Regions from separate parts of the Micromonospora chalcea genome, predicted to be linked through region 3. Evidence: riboswitches for the same ligand, from Rfam matches in the RefSeq annotation. Region 3 holds a riboswitch; each other region holds the start of a gene.

Region 1 (9,485 bases), 400 kb from region 3:
CGCCTCGCCGGTGCGGGCGGTGCTCTCCGGGTGTGCGGGGACGAAGAACGGCCAGGTGAAGGTGGCCAGCGCGGCGGCCGAGGCGAGGGTCAGCACCACAGCGGTACGCGGGGCGACCCGCAGCACGCTCATGCCGGTGCCCTGGTCTCGTCGAGCGCGGCGGCGACCTGTTCCACTGTCAGCCAGGGGGCGGGGGCGAGGACCTTGGCCACCTGCGGCGCGAACGCCGGCGAGGCGAGCATGACCTCTGCGGTGGTGCCGTCGGAGACGATCTCCCCTTCGGCCATCACGATCACCCGGTCGGCGAGGGTGGCGACGAGTTCGACGTCGTGGGTGGCGACCACCACGGCTCGGCCGCTGCCGGCCAGCATCCGGGCGACGGCGGTGAACTGCCGCTTGGCATGGTAGTCCAGGCCGCGGGTCGGCTCGTCGAGCAGGACCACCGGCGGAGCGGCGGTGAGCTGCACGGCGAGTGCGAGGGCGAGCCGCTGTCCCTCGGACAGGTCCCGGGGGTGCCGGTCACCGGGCAGTCCGGGGACGAGCTGGTCCACCAGCGCCCGGCAGGTGCCGGCCGGCACGCCGGTCTCCCGGTCGGCCTGGGCGCACTCCGCGTCGACTGTCTCCAGGTAGAGCAGGTCACCGGAGTCCTGCGGGACGAGGCCGACGTGCCGGCGGGCCTGACCGGCCGGCAGGGCCTTCGGGTCGACGGTGCCCTTCGGCCCGGTCACGGCGACGGTGCCGCCGTGGCGTGGGCCGCTGCCCTGCACCGCCCAGAGCAGGCTGGACTTGCCGGATCCGTTGCGGCCCATCAACGCGACGACCCGGCCGGCGCGCAGATCGAGGTCGACGCCGGCCACCGCGACGGTGCCCGGATACCGTACGACGATCTTCCGCGCGGTCAGCGTGGGACCGGTGTCCGCGCCCGCCGGGACCGGCGGCGGCGCCACGCCGGCGAGCCGGTGCCGGAGGTCGGACGCCCGTCGGCGGGCGTCACGGACCGACAACGGCAGCGGTGTCCAGCCGGCGAGGCGACCCAGCTCGATCAGGGGTGGCGCGATGTCGATGTGGGCCAGCCCGGTCGCCGGCGTCCCGTCGTGGACATGGCCGTCGCCGGGCAGGTACAGCAGCCGGTCGGCGTACTGCAGGACGCGCTCCAGCCGGTGCTCGGCCAGCACCACTGTCACTCCGAGGTCGTGCACCAGCCGGGTGACGGTGGCGAGCACGTCCTCCGCGGCGGTGGGGTCCAGCGCGGAGGTGGGTTCGTCGAGCACCAGCACACGGGGGTGCGCCGTGAGCACCGCGCCGATGGCGACCCGCTGTTGCTGACCGCCGGACAGCGTCCGCAGGGGCCGGTCGCGCAGGTCGGCGATGCCGAGCAGGTCCAGCGTCTCCTCCACCCGCTTGCGCATCACCGCGGGTGGCAGGGCGAGCTGCTCCATCCCGTACGCCAGTTCCTCCTCGACGGTGTCGGTGACGAAGCCGGCCAACGGGTCCTGGCCGACCACGCCGACGACGTCGGCGAGATCGCGCGGCGGATGCGTGCGGGTGTCCCTGCCGTCGACGGTGACGGCGCCGTGCAGGGTGCCGCCGGTGAAGTGTGGGACGAGACCGTTGATCGCCCGCAGCAGCGTCGACTTTCCGGCACCGGTACGGCCCGCGACCAGGCAGAGTTCACCTTCCTCGACGCGAAACGTCACATCCCGCAACGGTGGCGGGCCGCCCTCGGCATAGTGGACGGTGACCCGGTCGAAAGTGATCATGGGCGGTCTCCCGGTATCGATGCCCTCGCGGCGCGCACTCCGTCTGCCGGCACGTCCGTGACGGGGATGGGCCGGTCCACCGCCGGCGGGCGTCCGGCACATACTGTCGGCGGTGGTGGCGGCGCCAGCCAGGCGGGTGCCGCCGCGACGCCGACGGCGAGAAGCATCAGCGGGGTCAGCTGGGGCCAGGTGAGCGGGCTGACCGGCGGGTAGAGCAGTTCCGGGTCCACCGAGCCGGCGAGCATGGTCAGTGCCGCGGCGGCCACCCCGCAGCCGGCCACGAGCAGCTCGGCCGGGCGCCAGCGGTCCGGTCGGTACCGGCTGCGGCGGACCCGGCGGCCGGCCAGCAGCATGCCGGTCACGGCGGCGGTCAGTCCGGCCAGGAGCATCGGCAGCCCCAGGTAGCCGGGTGCGGCGGTGTCGAGCAGCCCGTAGGTGCCGGCGCAGACGCCGACCAGCCCGCCGAGGACGAGCGCCCCGGTGACGGTTCGCTGCCCGGCGGGCACCGCCGCGGTGCGGCCGTAACCACGGGAGTCCATCGCGGCCGCGAGGGCCAGGGACCGGTCCAACGCGTCGGCCAGCACCGGCAGGGCGATCCCGCGCAGCGCCCTCATCCCGCGGGCGGACGCGCCGCGCAGCCGCCGGGCCCGGCGGACCCGTAGCACGCTCTCCACCAGCTGCGGGGCGACCGACAACGCGACCACGACGGCGGTGCCGATCGCGTACAGCGCTCCGGGTACGGCCTTGAGCAGCCGCTTCGGGTTGGCCAGGGCGTTCGCCGCACCGAGGCAGATCAGCATCGTCGCCAGCCGCAGCCCGTCGTAGAAGCCACCGAGGATCTGCTCGGCGGCGACCGGTCCGAACAGGCGGATGCCCGCCGCCCACGCGGGCAGCGGGATCTCCGGCAGCCGGACCAGGATGTGGTCGCCCTGGCCGCCGCCGAACACGATCCGGAACACCACCCGCATCGTGACGATCACCGCGCCGAGCCAGACGTACATGCGGAACGCCAACGCCCACGGCGCGTCGCCCCGGCGGCGCACCACCACCAGACCGGCGACGGCGACGAGCAGGGCCAGCGGCAGCGGATTCGTGGTGTGGCTGGCCGCGGTGGCCAGGCCGAGCGCCCACAGCCACCATGCGCCCGGGTGCAGCCCCCGGGGCAGCCACCACACCGGCCATCGGCCCGGCAGACGACGGGCGTCGGCCGGCCGCGACCCGGTGACCGTGACGTCAGTCATCCGGGTCGGCGGCACGGCGTCGTCGGGCCGCGACCAGCGCGCCGGTGGCGAGCAGGGCGAGCAGAAGCACCCCGGCGATCGTGCCCAGTGGCAGGCCGTCGTCGTCACGGGACGCGGCGACATCCGTCACCACCGGCTCGTCGGAGGAGCCCTGCGGTGCCGTGCCGGTGGCGGCGCCCGGCGTCGCCGTCAGGGTCGGCGTACCGGCCGTCGGTGACGTGCCGGCGGAGGTCGGCGGGCCGACGGAGACCGGCGGGCCGGAGGTGCCGCCCGGCCGGGTGGGCTCGCCGGGCCGGCCACCGGCGACCGGCGGCGGTGCGACGGTTCCTCCCGCCGGTGGTGGCGCCGCCGGCTCACCGCCCGTGGGCGGCGGCGGTGGTGGCGGTGGCGGTGGAGGGGCGGGGCGTTTCGGCACGACGCCGGGACGGGGCGCGTCGTCGGCGTTGCGGTTGAGGGAGAACGACCAGCCCTCGAAGCTACCGGCCGCCGGCTTGCGGTTGAGCACGCCCTTGTCGCTGTACGTCCAGCTGCCGCCGTTCGGGGCGTGCCAGTACGACCAGTAGGCGCTCGCAGGCGGGGTGTCGACGCACTTCTCCGTCGCGGCCGACGGCTTGCCGTCGATCCGGCAGATGAACCCCTCGCCCCAGCGCAGGGTTCCGGTGATCGGGAAGCCCGCGTTCTTGAGCGCCGCGAGGCCGGTGGCCTGGGTGCCCGGCGCGCACCGCACCACCGTCCCGCCGCCGAGTTCGTTGAAGTCCACCACGACTGTGACCCCGGAGGCGTCCGGGCAGTAGCCGGCCGACCCGGCGGCCACCGCAGGACTGCCCGGTCCGATCGTGGTGCAGGCGGTGACCAGGGCGACGGCCAGCGCGCCACGGGCGGCGCGGAGGCTCATCCCGCCCGCCGTCGGCCGAGCACGAGCAGTGTCACTCCGCCACCGATCAGCAGCAGCGCGATCAGCAGGTAGCTACCGATCGCCACGCCGGTCGTCGGCAGCCCGCCCGGCCCGGACGCGGCCGGGGTCGTGATCGGCGGCGCGGCGGTGGCCGGCGCCGCGGTCGTGGGCGCGGGTGTCGCCGGAGGGCTGGTCACGCTCGGCGTCGGGCCGGCGGTGCCGGTCGGTGGAGGCGACGTGGTGAGCGTGGGAGACGCGGAGGGCGTGGACGGCGCGGTGGGCGAGGCCGTGCCGGTCGGGGTGGGAGTCGACGTGGGCGGCGGGTCGAGGCCGATCCGGCCCAGCGGGACCTGGGCCAGCCCGAGCAGGGCCTGCGCGGTGGCCCGGCGCCACTGGTCCCGGTCGGTGTCGGTGATCCCGGCCGCCGCGGCAGCCGTGAATCCGTCGGTGTTGTAGGCGATCGCGCCGGCGTCGGCGGAGGCCGCGCCACCGTTGCCCGCGGTGAGCTGCAGCGCGGCCAGGGCCGTCGCCGCCCGGGCGGCCTCGTCGTCGCGGCCGGCGGCGGCGAGGGCCTGCCCGGCCAGGCCGGTGCTGTTGGAGTTCGCGCCGGTGGTCGGTCCCGAGCCGCCGAAGGAACCGTCGGCGTGCTGCTGGGTGACCAGCCAGTCGGCGCCCTTGCGGGCGGCGTCGCCGGCGCCCGTGGCGCCGTCCTCGGCCGCGGCCAGCAATGCCTGCACGGCCATCGCGGTCGAGTCGACGTCGAGGGTGGCGCCGGGCTGGTCGTCGCAGGACGGCGACGGCCCGTCGGCGGCGTCCGGGTAGAGCCGGAAGCCGCCCGCCGCGCACTGCTGCCGGATCAGGAAGTCCACCGGATCCTGTGGCAGGTCGCCGCTGCGGGCCAGGCCGAGCACGGCGAAGGACTGGTCGAAGGTGTTGCTGGCGTCCGGGCCGCTGTCGGCGGTGGTACGGCTGGTGATCCGTCCCCGCTGGTGCCCGGCGTCGGCCGTGGCGATCAGCGACAGGGTTTCCGCCCGCAGGTCGTAGCCGCCGAAGTCGGTGGGGTCCGCGTCGGCGGCGGCTGCGGCATAGAGCAGCTTGGCGGTGGCCCCGCCGTCGGTGAAGCCCTCGATGCCCCAGTCGTCGTAGCTGTTGTAGGACCGTACATGCTTTGCGACCTGCGCGGTTGCCGCCTGCCGGGTCTGCGCGTCGACGCCGGTGGCGGACAGCGCGACCAGACCGTCGATTGTCAGCCCCCAGTCCTCGGGGGTGAACGGTCCGGGCAGCGAACCGTTCTTGAACTCACCGGCCAGCCAGGACGCGGCGTCGCGGGCGGCGGTGACGTGGGCCGGGGCGGGTGCCGCGGCCACGGTGAGCGGGGCGCTGGTGATCGTGGCGAGAGTTGTCGCCGTGGCGATTCCGAGACCGATGGTGAGACGCCGGGACAGTGGCATCAGGGTGCCTTTCGCGGAGCGGTCGGTGAAAGCTCCGGGAAGCGCCCCGAGAAACGGACACCCCGCTCCGCGTGCTGCGGTGGGCGGGGTGGTCGGACCTCGGCGGCCCGGACTTCACCCTGTAGACCTCGACAGTGGAAGCCGCTCGTCCCGGGCGGGGCATTCCGGCTCGCGAAAGGGACTCTCGCTCACGGTTGCGGGTCAGCGCCGGCTTCGAACCGGCTTCCCCCCACACGGGACGTATGCAGTTGTGCCCGGCGCACCGGGTGCCGACACCGTACCGCCCGGGCGCGCGACGACGCCAGAGCAGCTGCCGGTACCCGGCGCGCCGCTGGTCACACCGTTCGCAGCCGGCGGGTCAGGGAGCGGCGATGCTCGGCGGGGCGCCGGCGCCGAAGGACCAGCCCTCGACGCTGCCCGGCGCGGGGTTGTAGCCGGTCGCCCCCGACGTGCTGTAGGACCAGGAGCCGCCGCTGGACGCATGCCAGTACGACCAGTACGCGGTGGCCGGCGGGGTGTTGACGCACGGCTCGGTCGCGGCGGTGGGCTTGCCGTTGATCCGGCAGACGAAGGCCAGGCCCCAGCGGGCGGTGCCGGTGACGGTGAAGCCGGCGGCCTGAAGCGCGGCCAGGCCGGTGGCCGGATCGCCCGGCGCACAGGCGACCTGGACGCCGCCGCCGAGCGCGGCGAAGTCGACGACCACAGTGACTCCCGAGGTGCCGGCGCAGGCGGCGGCGTGCGCCGACCGGGGCGCGGGTTCGACTGCGGTCAGCGCGACGCCGGCCACGACGGCGGCCAGCAGGCCGGCCATCCAGGTGCGGGCGGTGGGACGGTGACGGAACACGGGTCCTCCTGTGATCGGGTGAGCGGCGAGGCGGTTCACGGGCAGGCGAGCGCCGGTGCGCCGGGGTCGGCGCCGGCGGCGGACAGACGGGCGTACCCGATCCCGGTGAGACCGAGGACGGCCTGGGCGGTGGCCCGGGGCGCGGTGGCCGGGTCGAAGCCGCCACCGTCGAAGTCGACGGCGCCCCGGTCGGCGGGCGCCCCGGCGCAGCCGACCTGGAGTCCGGCGAGGAACGCCCGGGACCGCGCCCAGGCCGGCAGCCGGTGACCGTCGCGCAGGGCCTGCGCGGCGAGGCCGGTGCTGTTGGCGTTCGGTGTGCCGGCCGCGTTGGCGAAGCCGCCGTCGGCACGCTGAACGGACACCAGCCAGCGCAGCCCGGCGGCGGCGTCGGCCGGACGGTCCGCGGCGCGCAGCGCCTGCGTCACGAGCGCGGTGGCGTCCACGTCGGACGTGCAGACCGGTTGCGCGGGCAGCAGCGGGTAGCCGCCGTCCGGGCATCGGGTGCCGGCCAGCCAGGCGGCCGCCGCCGGAGGCGCCCCGGCCGCCGTACGGTCCAGCGCCAGCAGCGCGAAGGACTGGCTGAACGCGTTGCTGTAGTCGCCGTACGCGGACCGGTCGCTGAACCGGCCGGCCGGCGTCTGCAGCGAACGCAGCCGGGCGATCAGGTCCACCCCGCCGACGTCGGCCGGGTCGCCACCGCGCACCTGCACGGCGAGGGCGAGCTTGGCGGTCGCGCCCGCGTACGCCTCGGAGACGCCGTCGCCGAGGTAGCCGTCGCGGATGTCCGGCCGGGTGACCCAGGCCAGCGCGCCGGCGCCGTGGTCGTCGGCGACGCCGCCGGCGGCGAAGGCGAACACGGCGTCGAGGGTCAGCCCCTGGTCGGGGTAGGCGACACCGTCGAAGACCGCCTCGAAGCGTTCGCCGTCGACGAGTTGCCGGGCGAGCCAGCCGGCGGCGGCCTCCGGGCGGGTGAGGGCGGCGCGATCGGGGGCGGCGACGGCCGGTGTGGTGAGGGTGAGGGCGGCGAGTACGCCGCAGAGGAGCGCGAGCAGGCGGTGCCGGCTTCGGCGGACGACCATCGGAAGCGCCTTTCCGGCCCGGCGGTCGTCGAAAGCCCGGACGGCCGCAGTACGCGGGGGCGTCCGGGACTCCGACCCGTGGGCCACGACGGGTGGGGAGCGGTTGCACGCGTACGACGGGTATTCGGGCTCGCCGCCGCAGAGTTCTCTGGGCGGCCTACCGTTGCGGGCCAGCGCCGGATTTCGACCGGTCTTCCCCCGCACGTACACGCGGTGGTTGAGTTGTCGCGACAGTCTGCTGTGGCCGGTGCGCCGATGTCAATGCGCCAGGAACCGGCCACGTGCCGTGACGGCCGGCGGAATCGGCGGTTTCACACCCCGACGTCGAGAGGCCGTCGTCCCGGCGCGTCCGCGTGGAGCACGCCGGTGAAGGACGCCCGGTGAGGACCGGGCGTCCTTCACCGTGTGGTCACTGCCGGCGGGACCGGGAGCCGGTCAACGGCGGAACGGACCGGTGACGCAGTAGGTGATGCCGCCGGACGACGAGCCGGTCGTGCCGCGTTGCGAGGAGAAGTACAGCCGGTCCCCCGCCGGGGTGAACGCCGGCCCGGTGATCTCCGAACCGCTCTGTCCGGTGATCCGCAGGAAGACCGAGATCTTGTCGTCCGGCGTGATCATGCAGATCTCCATGTTGCCGCCGTCCTCGGCGACGTAGAGGTCACCTGCAGTGGACCCGGTGATGTTGTCGACGCCGGTCAGCGGAGGGGCGCCCGGACTGACCAGGTTGTCGTCGTAGGCGAGCTCGTACGTGCCGGCGGCCAGGTTGACCTGCCACACGCGGTTGTCGCCCTTCGTGGTGAACCAGACGGTGTCGTCCGCGTAGTGACAGCCCTCGCCACCGTTGAACGTCTTCGCGCCGGACACCTGCTGCCGGGTCGGGGTGGGCGAGCCGTCCGGGTCGGGCACCGTGGCCCAGGTGAACGTGCCGGAGGTGGCCGTACCGGCGCGGAGGACCTGGAGGGTTCCGGCGGACAGGTCGCCCCAGGTGGCCGGCACGAAGCGGTAGAACTTGCCGTCGGTCTCGTCCTCGGTCAGGTAGACGACCCGGCGGACCGGGTCGGCCGCGGCCGCCTCGTGCTTGAACCGGCCCATCGCGGGACGCGCCACCGCGGTCCCGCCGAGGGGGTACGTCTCGAAGACCCGGCCCAGGGACACCTCCTCGCAGGAGAGCCAGGTGTTCCACGGTGTCTTCCCACCGGCGCAGTTGTTGTTGGTGCCGGAGAGGATCCGCGACGCCCCGACCACGGCGCCGCTGGAGTTGAAGACGAGTCGCGAGGCGCCGCCACCCGCACCGGCCGACACCTCGGAGTTCGACACGTAGATCCAGCCGGTGCCGTTCGGGAACACGGCGCCGCCGTCCGGGGCGTCGTGCCAGGTGTACGACGTCCCCGGCACCGTCCGCCGGGACCGCGCGACGATCGAGCTGGTGAACCCGGCCGGCAACTGGATGCCGTTGGCGTCGGCTGCCTGAAGCCCACCGTAGGGCCCCGCCGCGTTCTGTGCCGGGGCTCCGTACGCCGCCGACCACGCCGTGAACGGCAGGGCGAGGGCGCCCGCACCGACAACGGTGGCCCGCAACATCGTTCGACGATCCATGGAACCTCCTCCGTAGGTTCCATGGATCCGACCGTGTGGAGCTTACGCACGCCGATCTGTTGGATGAACGTCGATGGACGGCTCGATGTGCGATGTCCCGCCCACGCCGACCCGGTCGAGGGGTCGTACGGGTAGGAGAGGCAGCGGCACCAACCAGCAGTGGGCGCGCGCGGCCGTCTGACCGGCCCTCCGGCCGCGGCCTCCCCTCCCCCCGGTCACCGGCGCAGGTGGCCGATGCCGTGCTGGTCGAGCCAGGCGACAGTCCGCGGTACGAACGTCGGCGCCCCCGAGCCGGCGCTGACGTCGGTGGCGACCAGCGGCACCTGGGCGGCGACCGGGAGCAGCGTGGACCGCCAGCAGGCCGGCGTGGCGCAGGCCGAGCGGTCGTCGACGCGCCAGGCGGCGGCCACGCTGCGGCCGTCCGGGTCAGCCGGGCGATATTCCAGCCACCGGCTCAGATCGTTGCCGCCGTCGATCCCGGCGGCGAGGACCAGGTTGAACGAGCCCTGGACGCGAAGCAGGCGGATCTGCTCCTGCACGCCGAAGGGCGGCAGGCCGGTGCCCGTGCACGAGGTACCGCCGTCGCGCCAGCAGGTCCAGACCGCCGCGGGATCGGTGC
Region 2 (10,540 bases), 410 kb from region 3:
CACCCCGGCGGTATCCGATCGCGGCGAGGTCGTCGAGGACCTCCATCCGGGAGCGGGATGCCTCGATGCTCGTGACGTCGGCGTCGAGGGCGTCGATGGCCGTGATCACCTCCCCAAACTCCGAGTAGCACAGGTGGGTGTGGATCTGGGTGTCGTCGGCGACTCCGCAGGTGGCCAGGCGGAACGCCCCGACTGCCCAGTCCAGGTACGCCTTCTGGTCCGCCCTGCGCAGTGGCAGCGTCTCACGCAGCGCCGGCTCGTCGACCTGGATGACCCGGATACCGGCTGCCTCGAGATCACGGCACTCGTCGCGCAGGGCGAGCGCGACCTGGTCCGCAGTGTCTGCCAGTGGCTGGTCGCTGCGGACGAACGACCAGGCCAGGATCGTGACCGGGCCGGTGAGCATGCCCTTGACCGGCCGGTCGGTCAGCGACTGCGCGTAGGTGGACCAGTTGACGGTCATCGGCGCCCTGCGTGCCACGTCGCCGTAGATGACGGGCGGACGCACGCATCGGGAGCCGTAGGACTGGACCCAGCCGTGTTCGGTGGCGGCGAACCCGTCCAGCTGCTCGCCGAAGTACTGGACCATGTCGTTTCGTTCCGGCTCGCCGTGCACGAGCACGTCCAGGCCCAGCCGCTCCTGGAGCCGGACGACGTGCTCGACCTCGGCGCGCATCCGCTGCGTGTAGGCGGCGTCGTCGAGACGCCCGGCCCGGTGCTCGGCACGCGCACGGCGCAGCTCGTCGGTCTGCGGGAACGATCCGATGGTCGTGGTCGGCAGGGGCGGCAGGTTCAGCCGGGCCTGCTGTGCCGCCGCACGCTCCGGGTACGCGCCGCGCTGCCGATCCGTGGCGCGCAGCGCCGCGAGCCGACCGCGTACGGTGTCGTCGCGCCAGGCGGCAGGGGTGGGCGGCAGCGGCTCGGGCAGGGACGTGGTGCCGTTGCGCAGCGCGCGGCCGAGCCGGACGACCTCATCGACCTTCTGCCGGGCGAAGGCGAGCCGCTGACGCAGCGCCGGGTCGAGAGCGGTCTCGGCGGACAGGTCCTCCGGCACGTGCAGCAGCGAGCACGAGGTGGACACGGCGACGTGGTCGGCGAGGGCGGTGACGGCGGCACCGGCCGCCACGGCGGCCCGCAGGTCGGTACGCCAGACGTTGCGGCCGTCGACGAGGCCGGCCACGATCGTCTTGCCGCGCAGTGGTCCCGCACCGGCCAGCCGCCGCAGGTTGCCGGGCCCGGCCACCAGATCCACGCCGACCGCTTCGACCGACGTGTCGAGCAGGGCGGGCAGCGCGTCACCGAGCTCGCCGAAATAGGTGGCGACGGAGATCGCCGGCCGCTGTTCCACCGCGCCGAGCCGGGTGTACGCCTCCCGCAGCGCGTCGATCTCGGCGGCGCTCCGGTCGGCGACGTAGGCGGGTTCGTCCAGCTGCACCCATCGCACGCCCGCCGCGGCAAGGGATCGCAGGATGCCGGCGTACACGTCGACCAGGTCGGTCAGCCGGTCGAACGGTTCGCCGCGGGCCTCGGTGGGCTTGGCCAGCAGCAGGAATGTCGCCGGCCCGACCAGCACCGGCCGGCTGTCGATTCCCAGCTCGCGGGCCTCGCGGTACTCGCGCAGCGCCTTGTCGGGATTCGGCGCGAAGGTGGTGTCGGAGCCGATCTCGGGAACCAGATAGTGGTAGTTGGTGTCGAACCACTTCGTCAGTTCGAGCGCCGGCTCGGCATCGACGCCCCGGGCCATGGCGAAATAGGTGCCGAGGTCGCCGAGGCCGAGACGGGCGAACCGGCGCGGGATCGCGCCGACGGCGACGGCCGTGTCCAGCACGTGGTCGTAGTAGGAGAACGTGTTGGACGGGATCGCGTCCAGGCGCGCGTCGCGTAGCGTCCGCCACACCTTCGCCCGTAGCGCGGCAGAGGTCGCCGCCAACTCCTCGGCGTCGATCCGGCCCGCCCAGTAGGCCTCGACGGCCCTCTTGAGTTGCCGGTTGCCCCCGATACGCGGATAGCCCAGCACGGTGCTCTGACCGAATGCGGTACTCATGGAGATCCCTTCCCTCGAAGCACACGAGGCCGATCGAGGCGGGGAGGGAAGGGGTACAGACGGCGTACCGGCTTCCGCACCGGCCGTCCCGAGCGACCGTCGGCGGCGCACACCGGACGGTGCGCGCGGTGCGGGCAGGTCTTCGGACTCGCGGGCGCGACCGGATCCACCCGGTCACCTACTGGCCGTCGCTTCCCAGACCTCACGGTCCAGTGCTTCGATGACGGCTGTCGTTCCCACTCACCGCTGCGGGGCAGTCCCGGACTCACACCGGGTTCCCTCTTACGACGCCGCACCCTTCACGGGCACGGCGAACCAGCACCGTTGTCCATCGTATGGGGCGGTGAGCCGACGTGGTCGGCGCGTCCGTCCTGCGGGACGGCGAGCCGTCGCGGCGGGTGGCGGGAGCGACTCGCGGTCGGCCCCCGCCCCCCGTCGCAGGGCCGGTCAGCCCTTACGCCACTTCTGGCCGGCCGTGCCCGTGCAGTCCCAGAGCTGGAGCCTCGCGCCGTCGTTGCCGTTCCGGTCCTTGATGTCGACGCACTTGTCGGCCTGAAGGTTGACCAGGTCTCCGGCCGAGTTCAGGGTGAACTGCTGGGCGCCGGTGCCGTTGCAGGTGTAGAGCTGCACCACCGCCCCGTTGGCGGTGGACCCGGCGTCGACGTCCATGCACTTGTTGTTCTGGCTCTTCAGCGCCGTGCCGCTGAACGTCCACTTCTGCGCGTTGGTGTTGTTGCAGTTCCACATCTGCAGCGGCGCGCGGTCGACGAAGTTGGAGCTCGGCACGTCGATGCACTTGTTGTTCCAGTTGCTGACCACGGGCACCCCGGTGGCCGGGTTGCCGCCCCCACCGCCGGTGAACGGGCTGAGGATCAGTCCGGCCGAACGGGGGTCGCCGTCGTGCACCAGTGACTCGAATCCGCCGACGTCGTCGAAGGCGAACGCGTACGCCCGGCCGTCGGTCATGTGGGCGTGGATCAGGCGGGCGTACTGGTTGGTGGGGTTGCTGCGGTAGAAGTCGGCGGCGTTCGTGCTGGGCTGGGTGTCGATGGTGCCGAGCGTGCCTCGGTTGAGGGCCGCGCAGAGCGTACGCGAGATCGGGCCGACCACCTGGTCGTTCGGCGCGGGCAGGTCGCCGTCGCATCCCCAGACGCTGGCCGAGGAGGGCCGGTTGAAGGAGGCGACCACCTGGCCGCTGCCGTTTGTGAAGGTCATGGTGTTGCCCGAGGTGCGGCCGTAGTACCGGATGGCCGGCTGGTCGGCGAAGGGCGCCACGGTCAGCGTCTTCGTGGTGTACGCGTTCCACGCGGAGGCGATGTAGGAGTCCAGATAGGTGGTGCTCAGCAGGCCGGCCCCGGCCGCCTTCCCCGGAGCCAGGACGCGCAGCACGGTCCCGTCTGAGCGGGTGTGGACGGTGTTGGCCCAGCCCGGCTGCGCCCGGATGCCGTCGATGACCGCGTTGCGTCCGTTGGCCACCACGTCGCCGGTGCGCTTGGTGACGCCGTTGGCGCCGGTCACCGTGACCGCGTGCGGGATCGCGAACATGTCGACCTGGGAGCTGTTGAGCCACAGCCCGGAGTCGTTGTAGGTGAACTCGCTCCAGTCGAAGAGGATGTCGCGGTTCGCGTCACCGGCCGCCCAGGGCGCGGGCTGCACCAGCCCGTCCGGGGTGAGGAAGAACTTCAGCTTCTGCCCGAGGGCGAAGTAGGCCCGGCCGGAGAAGCCCCGGGGGAACTGGATCGTGGTGCTACCGCCGTTGCCGGGGCCCGGTATGGAGACGTCCGGCGCGGGCGACGGCGGGATCTGCCCGCCGCTCCACGGCACGAAGGCGCCACCGGCGGTGACGTAGCCGAGCCGGCCGGAGGACAGCTGGACGCCGATGACGTAGAGGTAGACCGGGTCGGTGCGACCGGTGGTGTTGGTGACGGTGACGGGTAGCAACGCCGGTCCGACCGCGTGGGCGGGCGTGGCGACGACGGTGCCCGCGAGCCCGGCGAGCAGTGCGGACGCGGCGGCGAGCAGCTTTCTTCGAAGACGCATGGCGACACCTCGCTGGAGACAGGGACGGGAGAGCGCTCTCTCAGCAGGGTCCAATTGTTAATTTTGTTTGTCAATAGGCGATCACCGATGGACGCGAGACCGTCACGGGCGGGGCACCCGCCGTGCGGCGGTCGGGTCCGGCGGGACGACGTGCTTGGCGGTCTCGTTGGCGGCGACGTTGACCAGGGTGACCGCGGCGAGGGCCGCCAGCACCACCGGCGGGAGCGCGGCGAGTCCGAGTGGCCCGGACAGTGGGCTGAAGGGCAGCGCGACGGTGACCGTGATGAGCAACAGTCCGGTGCCGGCGAGCGCGGCGGAGGGGCGGCTGCGCAGGAAACTCCGATTGGAGCGCAGCACCAGCAGCGCGATGATCTCGGTGGCGGTGAACTGGACGAACCAGGCGGCGCGGAAGACGTCGGTCGACACGTGCCACCACCAGCGCAGGGCGCCGAGTACGAGGAGGTCCACGGCGATGCTGATCGAGCCGTACACCAGCATGAACCTGCGGATGGTCCGGACGTCGACGGTACGCGGATGCTGGATCTGCTCGGCATCGGCGTAGTCGGTGGACAGGGTGGTGTAGGGGATGTCGGAGAGGAAGTTGAGCAGCAGGACCTGACGGGGCAGCAGCGGCAGGAAGGGCAGCAGGAGCGCGGCGATGCTCATGCTGACGACGTTGCCGAAGGACGCGCTGGTGTTGACCCGGATGTACTTCAAGGTGTTGGTGAACGTGCGGCGGCCGAGGCGGATGCCGTCGGCGATCACGTCGAGGTTCTTGTCGAGCAGCACGATCGCCGCGGCCTGTTTGGCGACGTCGACAGCGGTGTCGACGGAGATGCCGACGTCGGCGGCGTGCAGCGCGGGAGCGTCGTTGATGCCGTCGCCGAGAAACCCGACGACGTCGCCGCGTTGGCGCAGCGCGGTCAGGATGCGTTCCTTCTGCAGCGGGTCCACCTCGGCGAACACGGTGACGTCGGCGATCCGCTCCGGCAACTGGTCGTCGGGGCAGGCGGCGAGGTCGGCGCCGACGAGCGGTTCGCCGGCGAGGTCGACGCTGGCGGCGACGTGCCGGGCGGCGTGCCGGTTGTCGCCGGTGACCAGTCGGACCGTGACGCCCATGTCAGCGAGCCGGCGGATGGCGGCGGCGGCGTCTGCGCGGGGTGGGTCCTGGAAGGCGAGCAGCCCGACCAGCGTCATCTCCCGTTCGTCGGCGACGGCGACGGCGGTGACGCCGGGCATGGCTCGCACGGCGAGGCCCAGCACCCGGTCGCCCTGGTCGCTGAGCGCGGCGAACCGTCGCAGGACCCGCTCGCGTACCTCGTCCAGCGGTACCGTGCCCGCGGCGGTGCGTGCGGTGGCGCAGACGTCGAGCACCGCGCGTAGCGCACCCTTGGTGACCAGGATCGGTTCGTCTCCGTCGCGCACCAGCAGGGACAGGCGCTGGCGGGTGAAGTCGTAGGGCGCCTCGGCGATGCGGGTGCCCGGGTCGGCGGGTGGTTGCCCCCTCATGATCGCCGTGTCGACAGGGTTGGGGAATCCACGCTGGAGGCCGGCGTTGAGCCTCGCGAGCCGGGCCACCTCGGCGTCCGGCTCACCGTCGACCGAGAGGCAGCCGGTGAGGGTGACCGTGCCGGCGGTGAGGGTGCCGGTCTTGTCGGTCAGCAGCACGGTCATGGCGCCGAAGTCCTCGATGACCTCGAGGCGCTTGACGATGACCCGGTGCGCGGCCATCGCACGGGCGCCGGCGGAGAGGCTGACCGCGACGATCGCCGGCAGCATCTGCGGGGTCAGCCCGACGGCGAGGGCGAGCGAGAACAGCAGGGAGTCGATGACCGGTCGGTGCAGCAGCAGGTTGGCGACGAAGATGCCGACCAGCAGCACCACCATGATCCGCACGAGCAGCAGCCCGAAGCGGGTCAGCCCGCGCTGGAAGCCGGTGCTGGCGGGGCGGGAGGCGACCCGGCGGGACACCGCTCCGAAGGTGCTGTCGCGGCCGGTGCGCATCACCACCGCGCGCGCGGTGCCACTGGCCACGTGCGTACCCATCCACAGCGCGTTGCCGCGCGCGGTCAGCTCCGCGTCCGGCGGCGACGGGTCGTCCGACTTGGGTACGGGGAACGACTCGCCGGTAAGCACCGCCTGGTCGACCTGCAGACGTTCCGCCTCAACGATCCGGCAGTCCGCCGGGACGACGTCCCCGGCGCGCAGCACCACGAGGTCGCCGACGACGACCTCCTCGACCGGTACGGACACCTCACGCCCGTCGCGGATCACCTCGGTGTCCACCCGGACCCGGGCCTGCAACGCGTCGACGGCCCGCCCGGCGGCGTGTTCCTGCCAGAAGCCGAGGCCACCGCTGGCCGCGACGATGGCCAGGATGATCGTGCCGTCGATCAGATCCCCGACGGCCATCGACAGCAGGGTCGCGGCAATCAGGATCAGGATGATCGGGCTGGTGAACTGCGACAGCAGGAGCCGCCAGCCCCGCCTGGCGCCCGCGTCGACCCGGTTGGGCCCGTGCTCGCGCAGCAGGGCGGCGGCGCGTTCACCGGTGAGCCCGGCCGTGGAGGCTCCGACGGCGGCCACGGCCTGCGGCAGCGGCCCGGCCCAGAACGCCGCGCGCCCGTCGTCTGCTCGCCCCACTGCGCACTCCGCGGTCGCCGGCCACCCCCACGAGTGACGCTACCGATCCGCCCCACCGCGCGCGGGTGATTGGCCTGCCCGCTCACCGTCGGCCGGTTCGCGCCGTGCCCTCTGCCACGCCCGCAGCGCCACGCCGACGCCGATCAGGGCCAGCAGCGCCCACTCCCCGATGCCCAGTTCCCGTTCCAGATAGCGGTAGGAGGCGGCGCCCAGGTAGCCCAGCAGCGCCACGGCCGTCGCCCACACCAGGCCGCCGGCCAGGTTCGCCCGCAGGAACACCGGCCACCGCATCCCACCGGCGCCGGCGATCATGGGAACCACGGCGCGCAGCACCGCCACCCAGCGTCCGATGAGCACCGCCCACGCCCCGCGGCGGGCGACCAGGCGGCGGGCCCGCGCGATGTCGAGGCGCCGGCGCAGCACTCGCGGGGCGCGGGCGAGCACACCCGCGCCGTACCGGCGGCCGAGGGCGTACCCGGCCTGGTCACCGAGGCAGGCCCCGGCCGCCCCGGCGGCCACCACCGCCCACAGCGGCAGCGCGCCACCGTGGGCCACCAGCCCGCCGATCAGGATCGCTGTCTCACCCGGTACGACCAGCCCGAGCAGCGTCGAGGACTCCAGGGCCGGCAGGACGATCACCAGGGTCAGGACGAGCAGCGGCGGCAGCCCCACGAGCACCGCCAGGATCCTGTCCACCCGATGATTGTCGCCCCGGAGAGTGGCCGGTGAGAGAGAAGCGCCTCCCGCGGGCGGACGAACCGTAGGGTTCGGGTCGACGGCAGGGACGGTGCCGGACGAGGGGCGGCCGAGGACCGGTGGGAGCGCGTACGCATCGCCCGTCGCCGGCGTTGCTGGTCAGCCTGACCGTCTCGGCGTGCCTTCTGGCGGCGCTCAGCGCGGCCGTACGCAGCCACCGGGTGCCTCGCTGGGAGCAGGACCTGTTCACCCTGCTCAACCACCTTCCGGCCGGGCTGACCCCGGTCCTGGTCCTGGTCATGCAGCTCGGCTCGTACCCGGCGGTGTTCGTCGCCGCCGCAGCAGCCGTCATCGCACGCCGCATCGGCGCCGCGTGGACTCTCCTGCTGGCCGGGAATCTGGCGTACTGGCTCGCGGCAGCCGTCAAGGCCGCGGTCGCCCGGCAGCGGCCCGCGGCGCTGTTCACCGACGTGGTCCTGCGCGAGACGATCACCGGACGCCTCGGGTACCCGTCGGGACACGTCGCGGTCGCCACCGCCCTGGCGCTCGTCGCCGCGCGGGCCGGCGGCCCCCGGTGGCGCCGCGCCGCCTGGGTGGTGATCGGGCTGGTCGCCGTCGCGCGGATCCACGTCGGAGCGCATCTGCCGATCGATGTGGCCGGCGGTGTCCTCGTCGGCTGGCTCGCGGTGTGTCTGGCCCGACTCGTGGTCGGCGAGGTCGGGCCGCAACGGTCGGTGCCCGCACTGCGGGCGACGCTGCGGCGGCGTGGGATCGAGGTGGCATGGTTGGCGCCGATCCACGGCGACGCCCGTGGCTCGCAGCCGTGGCAGGCGGTCACCACCGGCGGTCGGCGACTGTTCGTCAAGGTGACCGGTGGCGAGCAACGCGACGCGGACTGGGTCTACAAGCTCTACCGGCGGATGCGCTACCGCCACGTGGCCGACGCGCCGCCGTACCTGAGCGCACGGCAGCAGAGCGAACACGAGACCTGTCTGACCCTGCTCGCCGCGCGTGCCGGCGTGCGGATACCGGCCGTCGTCACGACCGCCGCCGCGCCCGGCGGCGACGCCGTGCTGGTGCAGGAGTTCATCGACGCCGCCCCGCTGGACGCCGTCGTCGGGCCGGTCCCGCTTGCCGCCGTACGCGACGCCTGGGACCAGGTGGCGCGTCTGCACCGGGTGGGCATCGCGCACCGGGACCTGCGGGCCGCGAATGTGCTCGTCGGCCGGGACCACGTCTACCTGGTGGACCTGGGCTTCGGCGCCGACGACGCCTCGGCCGAGCAGCGGGCCCGCGACGTCGTCGAGCTGATGGTCGCCCTGGCCGGCCGGGTCGACCCGGCCGGCGTGGTCGATGCGGCGATCGACCGCCTGGGTGTCGCGGCGGTCGCGGACAGCGTGCCGTTCCTGCAACCCGCGGTGCTGTCCCGCGCCGGCCGGACCGCCCTGCGCGCCCGGCCCGGCATGCTCGACAGCCTTCACCAGGAGATCCTGCGACGCAGCCCGGACCGCGACCGCCCGGCGGCGAAGGTGGTCCGGATCAGCCGCCGCACCGTCCTGGAGCTGCTGGTCCTGGGGTTGGTCGTGCACCTGCTGCTCCCCCAGCTCGGCGAGATCCGCACCGCCCTGGGTCTGATCGTGCACGCCAACCCGGTAGCGGTCGCCGCGACGCTGCTCGGCTCCGCCCTGACCTACCTGCTCAGCGGTCTCGTGCTCCGGTTGGCCACGGCCGGCCGGGTCCCGCTGGGCGAGGCCACCCTGGTGCAGGTGGCCGCGTCGTTCGCCAACCGGCTGGCGCCCGGCAGCCTCGGCGGCGCCGCGCTCAGCCTGCGTTACCTGCACCAGAAGGGACTCGTCGCCGCTGACGCGGGCACCGCCGTGGCCGTCTCCCGCGCCGCCGGCGTGGTGTCCGTCGTGCTGCTGCTGCCGGTGCTGCTGCCGTTCGCACGCCAGCCCGCCCGCATCCTCACCCACGACGCGGCCAGGGCACTGCCGCTGCTACTGGGCGCCCTGGCCGTGCTGCTGGTCCTCGCCGGCGTGCTCGCCGTACCCCGGGTCCGGCGGCGTGGACGCGCCGCGGCCGGCCAGGTCGTGACCGCGCTGCGCGAACTGCGCCACCAGCACGGGCTGCGGTGGCTCGTCGTCGCGTCGACGGCGCTCACCCTCACCTATGGCCTCTGTCTCTACGTCGCGCTGATCGCCGCCGGCCCGGTCCCGCTGGCCCACCTGCCCCCGGTGATCCTGGTCTGCCTCGTCGGCGAGGGTGTCTCGTCCGCCGCGCCCACCCCCGGCGGGCTCGGCGCCACCGAAGCCGCGCTCGTCTCCGGTCTGCTGCTCTACGGAGTGCCACTGGACGCCGCCGTCGCGGGCACCCTGATCTACCGTCTCGCGACGTTCTGGCTCCCGGTACCGCCGGGATATCTGGCCTTCCGGCTCCTGACCCGGCGCCGGCTGCTGTGAACGCCGGCGCCGGCGGGCGATCGTGGGCGGGGCCGGAGCGGCAGTGGCGATCCGCGCGTCTTCGGCCGTCTCCCGAGCTACGCCCGGCCGGGTCAGCCGGCCAGCGCCCGGCGACAGCGGGCGAGTTCCGCGCGCAGATCCCGGCGCAGGGCCCGGTCCAGGCCGGGCTGGGCGAGCGCATGGGCGAAGTCGCGGGCCGCCTCGTCCCACCGGCCCAGCCGGGTCAGGGCCGTGCCCCGGTTGTAGCGCGGCACGGGGGCCTCCGACAGCGCCACCGCCCGGTTCAGGTCGGCGAGCGCGGCGGCCACGTCGCCGCGCTCGAACCGGGCGGCGGCCCGGTTCGTCCACGCCTCCACCAGCTCGGGGTCCCCGCTCAGGGCCCGGGTGAGCAGTTCGTCGGCCTCGGCGGGCCGGCCGCGCTCGGCGAGAACCAGGCCCAGGGTGCACAGCAGCGCGGGCTCGTACGGAGCGCCGGCCAGCCCGGCCCGTGCGCCGGCCTCGGCGGCGTCGAGCTCGCCGCGCTCCACGTGCAGGTTGACCAGGGCGATCCGGGCGTCGAGGTGCCCGGGTTCGATGGCGAGCACCCGCTCCAGGTCGGCGCGCGCCCGCTCGGGGCGGCCCCGCTCCTGGTGGAGCACGGCCCGGTTGTAGTACGCCT
Region 3 (10,540 bases):
CTCGTCGGCGTCGGGCTTCACCTGCTGGTGCTGGAGACACTGTCCGGCACCGGCACCGTCACGTTCGTGCCGGCGCTGATCGTGCTCGGCGCGTGCGTCGCGCCCGCCACGTTCCTGGCCTTCGCCCAGGGGCGGCCGGCCCGCCGCCCGGTCCCCGGCTCCGTCGTCGGCGTCGCCGCGCTCCTCGGCGGCGTGGTCGGCGTGGTCGCCGCCGGCTGGCTGGAGTACGGCACGCTGCACCGCCTCGGCGTCCTGCCGATGGCGCTCGTCGGCCTGGCCGAGGAGACCGCGAAGCTGATCGTGCCGGCCGGCATCCTGCTGCTGTGGCGGCGGCACCGGTCACCGGCGCAGGGCCTGGTGATCGGCGTGGCCTCCGGCGCCGGGTTCGCCGCGCTGGAGACCATGGGGTACGCGTTCGCCGCGTTCGTCGGGTCGGAGGGCAACCTCGGCGCCGTCGAGCGGACGCTGCTGGTTCGCGGTCTCACCGCGCCCGCCGCGCACCTGGCCTGGACCGGGCTGACCGCCGCCGCGTTGTTCACGTTCGCCGCCGCGCCCGGTGGCCGGAGACTGGCGGCGTTCCTGCTCACCTTCGCCGCCGCCGTCACGCTGCACACCTGCTGGGACACGTTCGGCACGCAGCCCGCGTACGTGTTCATCGGCGCCGTGTCGCTGGGCTGGGTGCTGCTGCGCCTGCACCTGGACCGCGAGCGGCCCGCCGCCCCGCCCCGGGCGCCGGAGCGTGATCCTCACCAGCTCGCCGAGGTGGCGGGGTCGGAGCCCTCCTGATGCCGCCATCTCGGCGAGCTGGAGTCGAGCAAGCGTCAGCCGGCGGCCAGCCGGACACCGAGCGCGACGAAGGCGACAGCGCAGAGCCGGTCGACCCGCCGCGACCAGCGGCTGTCGCCCCAGCGGCGGGCGAACCGCCCGGCGCCCAAGCCGAGAGCCAGGTCCACGGTGAGCTGCACCGCGACGAACAGCGCGCCGAGCAGCACCAGCTGTGCCGCCACCGGGCCCGCGTCGGGCCGGACGAACTGCGGCAGGAACGCCACGCTGAACAGGATCATCTTCGGGTTGAGCAGGTTCGTGAGCAGCCCGCGCCGGAACGCCCGCCCGGCGCCGCCGCCGTCCGCCCCGTCCGCCGCGCCGCCGGGCCGGCCCGTGCCGCGCAGCGCCCGCAGGCCCAGCACGATCAGGTACGCCGCACCGGCCCACCGGATCGCGGTGAACAGCACCGGGGACGCGGCGATCACGGTGGCGAGTCCGGCCACCACGGCGGCGACGTGCACCGCCTCCCCGGCCGCGACCCCGAGCGCCGCCACCGCCCCGGCCCGCGCGCCGTACCGGGTGGCGTTGGCGAGCACGAACATCATGTCCGGCCCGGGGGTGAGCATGAGCACCACGATCGCGGCCAGGTATCCCGCGAGCGTGGCCGCCGACAGTCCGAGCACGCCTCAGCCCTCCTCGACGCCGTCGAGCAGCGCCCGGCGCAGCGCCAGCCGGTGTTCGCGCCGGATCTGCGCCTCCCGGTAGCGCCGCCGGTCACCGTCGGTGCCGGGCAGCAGCGGCGGCACCGGCCGGGGCTGGCCCTCGTCGTCCACGGCCACCATCACCAGGTGCGCGGTCGCCACGTCCACCGGCGGCACCGCGCGGTCCCAGCGGTCCGCGCTGACCTTCACGGCCACCTCCATCGAGCTGCGGCCGGCCCAGGTGATCCGGGCGTCCACGTGCACCACGTCACCGACGCGGACAGCGCGCAGGAAGGCCGTCTCGTCGATGGCGGCGGTGACAGCCGGTCCGTCGGAGTGGCGGGCGGCGACCACCCCGGCGACCGAGTCGATCAGGTTGAGGATCCGGCCGCCGTGCACCGTGCCCATCAGGTTGGTGTGGTGCTGGTCCATGATCTGCGACAGGGTCAGGTGCGACGCCGACGGTGGTCGGCCGGTGAGGGTGATGGCATCGGTCACGGTGCGGTTCCGTCCTCGCAGAAGCGGACCGCCGACCGGACGGGGGAGTTGCACGCCGAGGCACGCCGACGGCTCCCGCCCGGCGTGTCACCCGCCCGACCCACCCGCGAGGTCGACGGCAGCGCGCACCGGTGGTACGCGCGACGCGGGCAGGTCTTCGGACTCGCGGGCCCGACCGGGGTCGCCGGTCGCCTACCGGCCGTCGCTTCCCAGGCCGGTGGCCCAGTGCTGTTGACGGCTGTCGTTCCCACTCACCGCTGCGGGGCAGTCCCGGACTTCCACCGGGTTCCCTCTTACGACACCCGGCCGTCGCCGACCGGGTGAACCAGCGCTCCCGGCAGCCTAACCCAGCCCCGACCCGCCCTCGCCGCGACCCGCGTTCCGCCCTTCGGCGCCCTGCCCCCGGCCGTCCCACAGGCACGCAGGCTCCGGCACACCCGGTGCCGCCCCGCATGCGCAGTCCGCATGGCGGGACGTCTCTCCCGCTCATCAGGAAGCCGGGCGGACCCGCGTCAGCGGGCGACGGGTCAGGAGGCGCGGCGGCGTCGAAGCAGTAGCGCGGTCACGCCGGCTGCCGCCACCGCGGCGACCGCTCCGCCGACCAGGATTCCCACCGGTAGACCGCCGTCGTCGGCGCCCGTCGAGGCGTCGGCACTCGCCGGAGACGCGTCCGCGCCTGCCGCAGCGCCCGCCGAGACGTCCGCGGAGGCGGCCGGCGAGGGAGTGGCCGGTGACGGGGCGGCCGCCGGGGGAGCGGCCGGGTCGGCGACGGTGAAGCGGTACGAGCCCTGGACCGGGTGGCCGTCGCGGGAGACCACGCGGTAGGCGACGGTGTAGGTGCCGTTGGCCAGCGGCTCCTCGATCGTCACCGTGCCCGTCGCGCCGTCCACGGCGGGCGCGCTCGCGGGCACCTGACGGTCGGTGGCGTCGCGCAGCGTGATGGTGGTGAAGGCCGGGTTGAGCCGCTGCAGGAACCGCAGCGTCACCTGCGTCGGCGCGGTGGTGAGCCGGGCGTCGCGGGCCGGCGTGGCCTCCTGCAGCGAGTTGTGCGCCGCCGCGGGCGTGGCCGGGACCAGCAGCAGCGCCGCGGTGAACAGCGCGGCGAGGAGTGCGGAGACGGTACGGGTACGCATGACGCGCCTTCCTGGTCGTGGTCAGCGTCGTGGTCAGCCGAGCAGTTGCTGGCCGATCCAGCCGCCCTCGGGGCAGCCGGGCGGTACGGCGAACACGGCGGAGCCGATCGGGGTGGTCCACTCGTTGAGCAGGTCCCGTTCGGCCAGCCGCCGCTGGATGGGCAGGAACTGCCGGGCGATGTCGGCCTGGTACGCGGCGAAGACGAGCCCGCTGTCCGCGTGTCCCTCGGCGGTCGGCGCGCCGTCGTAGTTGTAGGGCCGGCGCAGGATCTTCTGCCGGTCGTCGGTGACGCGGGCCCGGGTCAGGTGCGAGAAGTCCGGGATCACGGTGAGCCCGTCCGGTCCGAGCGCGGCGAAGTCGGGCTCGTCGTGCTCCGCCTCGCCGGTCAGCGGCGCGCCGGTGTCGAGGCGCCGGCCCACCGCGAGTTCCCGGTCGGCGCGGCCGAGCAGGTCCCACGTCTCCAGGTTCATGCTGATCCGGCGCACCACCAGGGTGGTGGAGTCGCGCAGCCAGTCCGGCCCGTCGGTCACCCAGACGGCGGTGTCCGCCGACACGCCGGGCTTCGGGTTGGCGGTGCCGTCGAGCTGGCCGAACAGGTTGCGCTGGGTGCGTCCGGGCTCGGCGCCGGCGGCCCGGCGGAAGCCCTGCTGCACCCAGCGGACGGTGGCGAACGGGCGGCTGTCCTTGGTCAGGACCCGTTGGGCGTGCGCGACGGTGAGCGGGTCGTCGGCGCAGATCTGCAGCAGCAGGTCGCCGCCGGACCAGCGGGGCTGCAACCGGTCGATCCGGAACGCCGGCAGGTCGGCCACCGACGTGGGGCGGCGGTCGTCGAGCCCGGCGGCGGCGTAGAGCCCGGGGCCGAAGCCGAACGTGACTGTCAGCCGGGCCGGCAGCAGGCCCAGTTCCGGCTCGGTGTCGGCCAGCGCCGGGCGACCCTGGGTGAGTCGGGCGGCGTCGTCGGAAAGCAGTCGCAGCATCCGCCCGAGCGCGGCCCGGTTCGTGTCCGGGCGCAGCGTGAACGCGACGAACGCGGCGTGCGCCTGGGGCTCGGTGGTGACACCGGACTGGCGCGCGCCGTGGAACGGCTCGACAGCGCTGCCGACCTGGGCCACCGGGACGGCGTCGTCGGGGCGTACCCCGTGGGAACGGAGGGCGGCGAGGGCACCCGCGCCGGCCAGCGCGCCCCCGGCGGCCGCCGCGCCGCCGGTGAGCAGGCCGCGCCGGCTGACCCGGCGCGCGGGCGCGCCGGTTCCGGTCATGACGCGGGGCTCGCGCCGTGTCCGGGCGCGTACGTCTCCTGGGCGCCGGTGAACGGCTTGGCCACCGCGGTGAACGTCTGGGTGCGCCCGTCGGCGAAGGTGAGCGTGACGTCGAGCTGGTCGCCGGGGCGCACCGGGCGGGTCAGGTCCATCAGCATGAGATGGTCGCCGCCGGGCTCCAGCGCGGCCTGGGACCGGGCGGCGACCACGACGCCGCCCTGCTTCTGCCGCATCGCCATCTTCCCGTCGGTCATGGCCATCTCGTGGATCTCGGCCCGGGACACGTCGGTGGTCACCCCGGTGATCGTGACGTCGGCGTCGCCGTCGTTGACGAGCGTGGCGAACGCGGCGGTCATGCCCCTGTCGGCGGCCTTCACCCACGGGTCGCGGATCGTCAGCACGCCCGCTGCCGCGCTCGCCGGGGCCGAGGCGGGCGCCGACGCCGACGGCGCGGTTGTGGGCGTGGCGTCGGCGGAGCCGCAGGCGGCGACGGACGCGGCCAGGACGGCGGCGCCGATCAGGGCCGCCGTGCGTGGGAAGCGGCGGCTGGTGGTGCTGGGCATGCGGTCGTCCCCTCGAAGATCCGGTGTTCGTACCGTTGGTCGGGGCGGCGCCGCGGATAGTTCCGGCCCGGGGAGTCGGTCGCGTCACATGCCACCCGGGCTCACCGCGACCGGGGACCGGGGAGCGCCCGGAAGGCATAATGGTTCCGGGTGTCACGTGGCGCGCCGGGCGCGGCCGTGGCCGGAGAGGGCGCCCGGACGAGGGAGGCGGACGGTGACGGCGACGACCGGGGCGACCCGCAACACCCGGCAGCGCGCCGAGGTGCTGGCGCTGCTGCGGGAGCTGGACGGCTTCCACAGCGCGCAGCAGTTGCACCAGATGCTCGTGCAGCGGCAGGCGAAGGTGGGTCTGACCACCGTCTACCGGACGTTGCAGCTGCTCGTCGACAACGGCGAGATCGACTCGGCGCGGCTGCCCGGCGGCGAGCACCTCTACCGGCGGTGCAGCCAGAGCCGCCATCACCACCACCTGGTCTGCCGCCGCTGCGGCCGTGCGGTGGAGGTGGCCGGCCCGGCCGTGGAGCGATGGGCCGACCAGGTCGCCGCGCAGCACGGTTTCACCGACGTCGGGCACACCCTGGAGATCTTCGGCACCTGCGACCGCTGCGCCGCCTGAGCCACCGGCGCGGGCGGTGACCCGCCCGCGCCGGACCGCCGGTCAGCAGTTGCGCAGCGCCGGTGACTGGTTCAGCAACTGGCCGCGGCTGGAGGTGAACCGGCGGTACGCCTCGGAGCCGGCCGCGCCGGGGCGGAAGGCTGCCACCCGGTGGCAGTTCTGGAACGCCAGCGTGATCCCGAAGTGCCGCTCCAGCCCGGCGCGGATCGCGTCGCTGGCCATCGCGCGCAGCAGTTGCCCGCGCTCGGCGTCGCCGGGCGGCGGTACGACGTTGTCGGCGAACTCGGCGTCGGTCGCGGCCAGGTCGGCGGCGACCCGGCTGACCGTCTCCCAGGCGTACGGCAGGGAGTCGCGGACACAGGCGACGAACGCCTCCTCGTCGACGGGACCGGTCTCGGCGGCGTGCAGCAGGGCGGGCGGAACGGTGAGCGACATGGGTCCTCCGGCAGCTCTAACGAACACGGTTTCCATTACCATCTGAGCACACCATGTCACCGGACGACCGTCAAGGACCGGCGCACGCGAAACGGCGGACGGACCCGAAGGCCCGTCCGCCGTGGGACGTCGCGGAACGTGTCAGCGCAGGTGCGCCTCGATCGCCTCGATGACCCGGGGCCGCAGCTCGGCGGCGCGGATCACCGCGTCGACCGAGCCGACCTCGACCGCCCGCTGGATGCTGTGCACCCGGTCGAACTCGGCGGCCACCTCGCCCAGCTTCTCCGCCCGCACCGACCCGCGCAGCTCGTCCAGCTCCGCGCTGAGCGTGGCCCGCTCGGTACCGGTGGCGGACGCCACCCGGCCCTCCAGCTCGCGTACCCGGGAATCGGCCGCGGTGCGGGCGGCGACCTCACCGGCGAACACCACGGCGGCGGCCGGCGCGCCACCGAGCACCGAGGCGAACGACCCCTCGATCGCCAGCACCGTCATGTCCGGGTTGAGCGCCTTGGAGAAGACCACGAACGCGCCGCCGTGATAGCGCGAGATCACGCAGAACACGATCGGGCCGCGGAAGTTGACGATCGCCCGGCCGATCTCCGCGCCGTACTCCAGCTGGAGCTTGCGCATCGACTCGGGTGAGCCGTCGAAGCCGGACAGGTTCGCCAGCACGACCAGCGGCCGGTTGCCGCTGGCCGCGTTGATCGCCCGCGCGGCCTTCTTCGAGGAGCGCGGGAACAGCGTGCCCGCGGTGTAGGTGTCCGGGCCGTCGGTGGGCGGGAAGCCGTGCCGGGGCACCGACCGCGACTCGATGCCGAGCAGGCACACCGGGATGCCGCCCAGGTGCACGTCCTGCACCACAGCGGTCTCCGCGTCGGCCATGCCCGCCCACCGCTCCAGCACCGGATGGTCCTGGTCGGCGAGGGCCCGCATGACGGTACGGATGTCGAACGGCTTCTTGCGGTCCGGGTTCGCGGTGGCGGAGAAGATCTCGCCCACCGTGGCGAAGTCGCTGCCGGCCACCGCGTGCGGGTAGCCGCAGATGTCCCGGTCCACCGGGTCCATGGTGACGGCCCGGCGCGGCGCGTGCTCGCCCGGCACGACGTACGTGTGGTCGTAGTGCGCCATCAGCACGTCCCGCGCGCCCGGCAGGTCCGGCGCCCAGTACTGCGCCTGCCCGTTCGGGCCCATCACCCGGTCGTAGCCGCCGATGCCGAAGTTGTCCTCGGCGGACACGCCGCCGGAGAAGTCCAGCGACTGCTTGCCGGTGAGCACCATCGCCGAGTCGGGCGTCATGACCAGCACGCCCTTGGTGTGCATGAGCATCGTCGCCTCGGCGTTCCAGTACGGCTGGGCGCCGACGTTGATGCCCGCGACCACGATGTTGATCTCGCCGCCGTCCTGGGTGAACTCGACGATCCGCTTCAGCGCCGCGGCCACCCAGTCCATGTTCTCGGTGCCGGAGGTCATCGAGATCCGGGCGCCGGCGCTCAGCGCGTACCACTCCAGCGGCACGCCCATCCGCTGCGCCAGGTCCAGCGCGGCGATCACCCGCCGGCACTCCGGCTCGGACAGCGCGCCCAGCGACTTGGTCGGATCGCCGAGCAGCACCACCCGGGTCACGCCCTGCGGGTGGCGGGGCGTCGGCGTGGTGACCACGCCGGCCACGATCGCCGCGCTGTTGCGGCCCTTGGGCCGGTCCACCGGCACCAGCTGGTGGTCCGCGTCCAGGTCGTGCTCGACGAAGTCGCCCAGCAGCCCGGTCAGCTCGTACGGGTAGACGGTGTTGCGGCTGGCCGCCCGCAGCACCTTCAGCCGGTACTCGTCCAGCGGCTCGACCGGCTCGCTCGGCGGCTCACCCACGTCCAGCCGGGCGTGCCCGGTGACGTCGAAGGTGATCCGCACGCCGACCTTGGTCAGCTCGCCGGTACGGCGGTCGCGCTGGCGCGCGATGAACAGGATCTCCTCCAGCTCCGCGCCCACCGTGGTGGGGCGTACCCGGCCGGCGATCAGCTCCATCTCCTCGCGGGTCAGCTCGCTGGGCGGCCACACGTAGATGACGATCCGGTTGGTCGGGAACCGCGACTTCGACGGCCGCCGCGACTGCGCCCGGCGGATCGAGTCGATGCAGGCCGCCACCGTGTCCTCGGTGGTGGGCAGCGACACCAGGCGGCCGTCCTGCTCCCGCAGCCCGGTCAGGTCGCGTACCTGCGCGAACGCGACCAGCCGCTGGTCGGACGGGTTCTGCCGGGCCACCGCCTGGAACAGGTAGACCTCCTCGTCCAGCGACGGCAGGCGGGTCAGGTCGAACTCGCGCAGCCGCTCCAGCTGCATCCGCTGCGCGATGTGCGGGTGCAGGCCGCGGATCAGGCGCTCCTCGGCCATCCCGTTTTCGCCGGGCCGGAACGTGAAGTGGTGGTGCATCACCGCGCCGCCGCGCCCGGCGACGGTGGTGGTGATCCGGCGTACCGCCGCCGGCAGCGGGTGCGCGTTCAGCACGTCGAGCAGCGCGGCGGCGGTGGCGTCGAAGTCCTCGGGCTGGTTCTCCCAGGACAGGTAGACGTCCGCGTCGACGGCGTCGCGGTCGCCGGCCACCTCGGCCAGTCCGCGCAGCGCGTCGCCGAGCGCGTCGAACCGCACCGCCGCCGACACGACGCTCGAACCGTCCCGCCCGGCCACCACGAACGTGCAGCCACCGGTGGCCCGGGTGGTGACCTCGGTGAGCGCCTTGTTGCCGTAGTAGCGGCGGGTCAGCACCTCCAGCATCGTCGCGTTGTCCAGGTCGTCGCGGACCAGGCGCTGGCCGAGCAGCCGGACCAGCGGCTCGGTGCTGCGTACCATCTCGGCGACCCGGTCGGCGCGGTCCGGCGCGTCCGGGTGCGTGTCGAGGTGCCGCAGGTGCGCGCGGACCCGCGCGTAGACCCGGGCCCGGTTGCGGCGCAGCAGCGGCTGGGCGAACCAGGCGAACACCACGCCCCGCGCCAGGTCGGCGACGACCGGGAAGCGGACCTGGGTGGCCGCGACGAGACGCTCCAGGGTGAGGCCGGCGGGCTCGCGCAGCGCCTCGTCCGGCGGCGGCTCGCGCAGCCACGAGCGCAGCAGCGCGGCGATCACCGTGGCGTCCGCGGCGGCCCGCTGCAGGGCCAGGAAGATCCGGAAGACCGCGGCCTCCAGCTCGGGGGAGCGGTCCAGCTCGGTGACACCGTAGTGGGCGAGCGCCTTGGCGAGGCGGGCCCGGAACGAGTCCGGGGAACCGGCCCGCTCGACGTCGAGGCTCTGCAGGTAGGTGTGGAAGTACTCGCGGGCGCTGTGCACGTGCCCGGCCGGCCCGTCGTCGCCGGGACGGTTGCGGCTCAGCTCGGCCAGGTCGGCGAAGACGCCGACCAGTTCCAGCTCCTCGGCCAGCGGCCGGTGCCCGGCCTCGGTGGCCGCCCGGCGCGCGTCCAGGTAGTCGTCGAGCACCCGGCGCTCGTCGTGCGGGTCGACGTCGTAGCCGAGCAGCAGCGCGCACAGGTCCTCCTGGCCGCGCTCGGCCCGGGACCGCGCCGGCACGTCCGCCGCAGGCGCCGGCAGGTCCAGCTCGACAGCGGGACCGGCCGGGCCGTCGGCGGCCTCGGCGCCTTCCTCGACGAGCGGCTCCAGACGCAGCAGCGGCGCACCCGCCTCCACCTGGGTGCCGACCTGAACCGACGACTCCTTGAGGCGGGCCCGGAACGGCGCGCGCAGCACCGTCTCCATCTTCATCGCCTCCAGCACCAGCACCGGCGCGCCGGCCTCGACCTCCGCGCCGACCGCAAGTGGCGTGGCGACCACGAGCGCCGGCATGGGGGAGCGCACCACGCCGCCCTCGTCGCGGCTGATCCGGTGCGTCACGCCGTCGACCTCGACCAGGTGCACCGGGCCGTGGGTGTCGGTGAGCAGGCGGAACCGGGCGCCGTTGACGGCGATCTGGCCGGTGTGCCGGTCGAAGCGGTCCAGCTCGACGTCGGCAGTGCGCACGTCGCCACCGGCCTCGACACCGACCCGGAACCGGTGCGCGCCGACCCGGGCCACCCGCATCCGGTAGGTCACGCCGCGCAGCTTCAGGTCCAGTGGCCGGCCGCTGCGGTGCTGCACCTGCGGGCGTCCACCCGCCGCTGTGGACAGCAACCGCTGCCGCTCGGCGGTCTCGTCCTCCTCGTACGCCTCGATCGCGGCGGCGGCGAGCGCGACGGCGGAGTGCCGGTGCGCGACCAGGCGGCCCTCGCCGCGTACCCGGTCGATCCAGCCGGTGTCCGCGCTGGCGTCGATCACCTCGGGCTGGTCGAGCAGGTCGAGCACGAAGCTCTTGTTCGTCGCGCCGCCGGCGATGACCACTGTGGTGTTCGCCATCGCCCGGCGCAGTCGGCCCAGCGCCTCGTCCCGGTCCCGGCCGTACGCGATGATCTTGGCGATCATGGAGTCGAAGTCGGCCGGGATGGTGTCGCCCTCGCTGACTCCGGTGTCGACCCGGATGCCCGGCCCGGCGGGCAGGTCCAGCCGGGTGATCCGGCCGGGGGAGGGCGCGAAGTCGCGGTCCGGGTCCTCGGC

Evidence for each region. Region 3 has a riboswitch for cobalamin ahead of PVK74_RS08550 (acyl-CoA thioesterase). Riboswitches for the same ligand answer to the same signal wherever they lie in the genome.
Region 1: another riboswitch for cobalamin. It lies ahead of PVK74_RS10070 (peptidase); the one in region 3 lies ahead of PVK74_RS08550 (acyl-CoA thioesterase).
Region 2: another riboswitch for cobalamin. It lies ahead of metE (5-methyltetrahydropteroyltriglutamate--homocysteine S-methyltransferase); the one in region 3 lies ahead of PVK74_RS08550 (acyl-CoA thioesterase).

The regions. Positions count from the first base shown of each region.
Region 1 is NZ_CP118233.1:2,221,950-2,231,434, forward strand. Features, by position in the region: gene PVK74_RS10040 (ECF transporter S component) at 1-132, opposite strand, end outside; gene PVK74_RS10045 (ABC transporter ATP-binding protein) at 129-1,760, opposite strand; gene PVK74_RS10050 (CbiQ family ECF transporter T component) at 1,757-3,001, opposite strand; gene PVK74_RS10055 (hypothetical protein) at 2,994-3,896, opposite strand; gene PVK74_RS10060 (prenyltransferase/squalene oxidase repeat-containing protein) at 3,893-5,347, opposite strand; cobalamin riboswitch at 5,484-5,599, opposite strand; gene PVK74_RS10065 (hypothetical protein) at 5,706-6,158, opposite strand; gene PVK74_RS10070 (peptidase) at 6,227-7,270, opposite strand; cobalamin riboswitch at 7,369-7,492, opposite strand; gene PVK74_RS10075 (alkaline phosphatase PhoX) at 7,706-8,866, opposite strand; gene PVK74_RS10080 (Ig-like domain-containing protein) at 9,082-9,485, opposite strand, start outside.
Region 2 is NZ_CP118233.1:2,232,992-2,243,531, forward strand. Features, by position in the region: gene metE (5-methyltetrahydropteroyltriglutamate--homocysteine S-methyltransferase) at 1-2,044, opposite strand, end outside; cobalamin riboswitch at 2,161-2,379, opposite strand; gene PVK74_RS10090 (beta-1,3-glucanase family protein) at 2,492-4,084, opposite strand; gene mgtA (magnesium-translocating P-type ATPase) at 4,187-6,727, opposite strand; gene PVK74_RS10100 (DedA family protein) at 6,767-7,423, opposite strand; gene PVK74_RS10105 (lysylphosphatidylglycerol synthase domain-containing protein) at 7,543-9,882, shown strand; gene PVK74_RS10110 (tetratricopeptide repeat protein) at 9,975-10,540, opposite strand, start outside.
Region 3 is NZ_CP118233.1:1,823,732-1,834,271, reverse strand. Features, by position in the region: gene PVK74_RS08560 (PrsW family glutamic-type intramembrane protease) at 1-786, shown strand, start outside; gene PVK74_RS08555 (LysE family translocator) at 822-1,448, opposite strand; gene PVK74_RS08550 (acyl-CoA thioesterase) at 1,452-1,964, opposite strand; cobalamin riboswitch at 2,096-2,309, opposite strand; gene PVK74_RS08545 (copper resistance CopC family protein) at 2,492-3,097, opposite strand; gene PVK74_RS08540 (Dyp-type peroxidase) at 3,131-4,357, opposite strand; gene PVK74_RS08535 (copper chaperone PCu(A)C) at 4,354-4,920, opposite strand; gene PVK74_RS08530 (Fur family transcriptional regulator) at 5,135-5,536, shown strand; gene PVK74_RS08525 (SCO5389 family protein) at 5,579-5,971, opposite strand; gene PVK74_RS08520 (ATP-binding protein) at 6,113-10,540, opposite strand, start outside.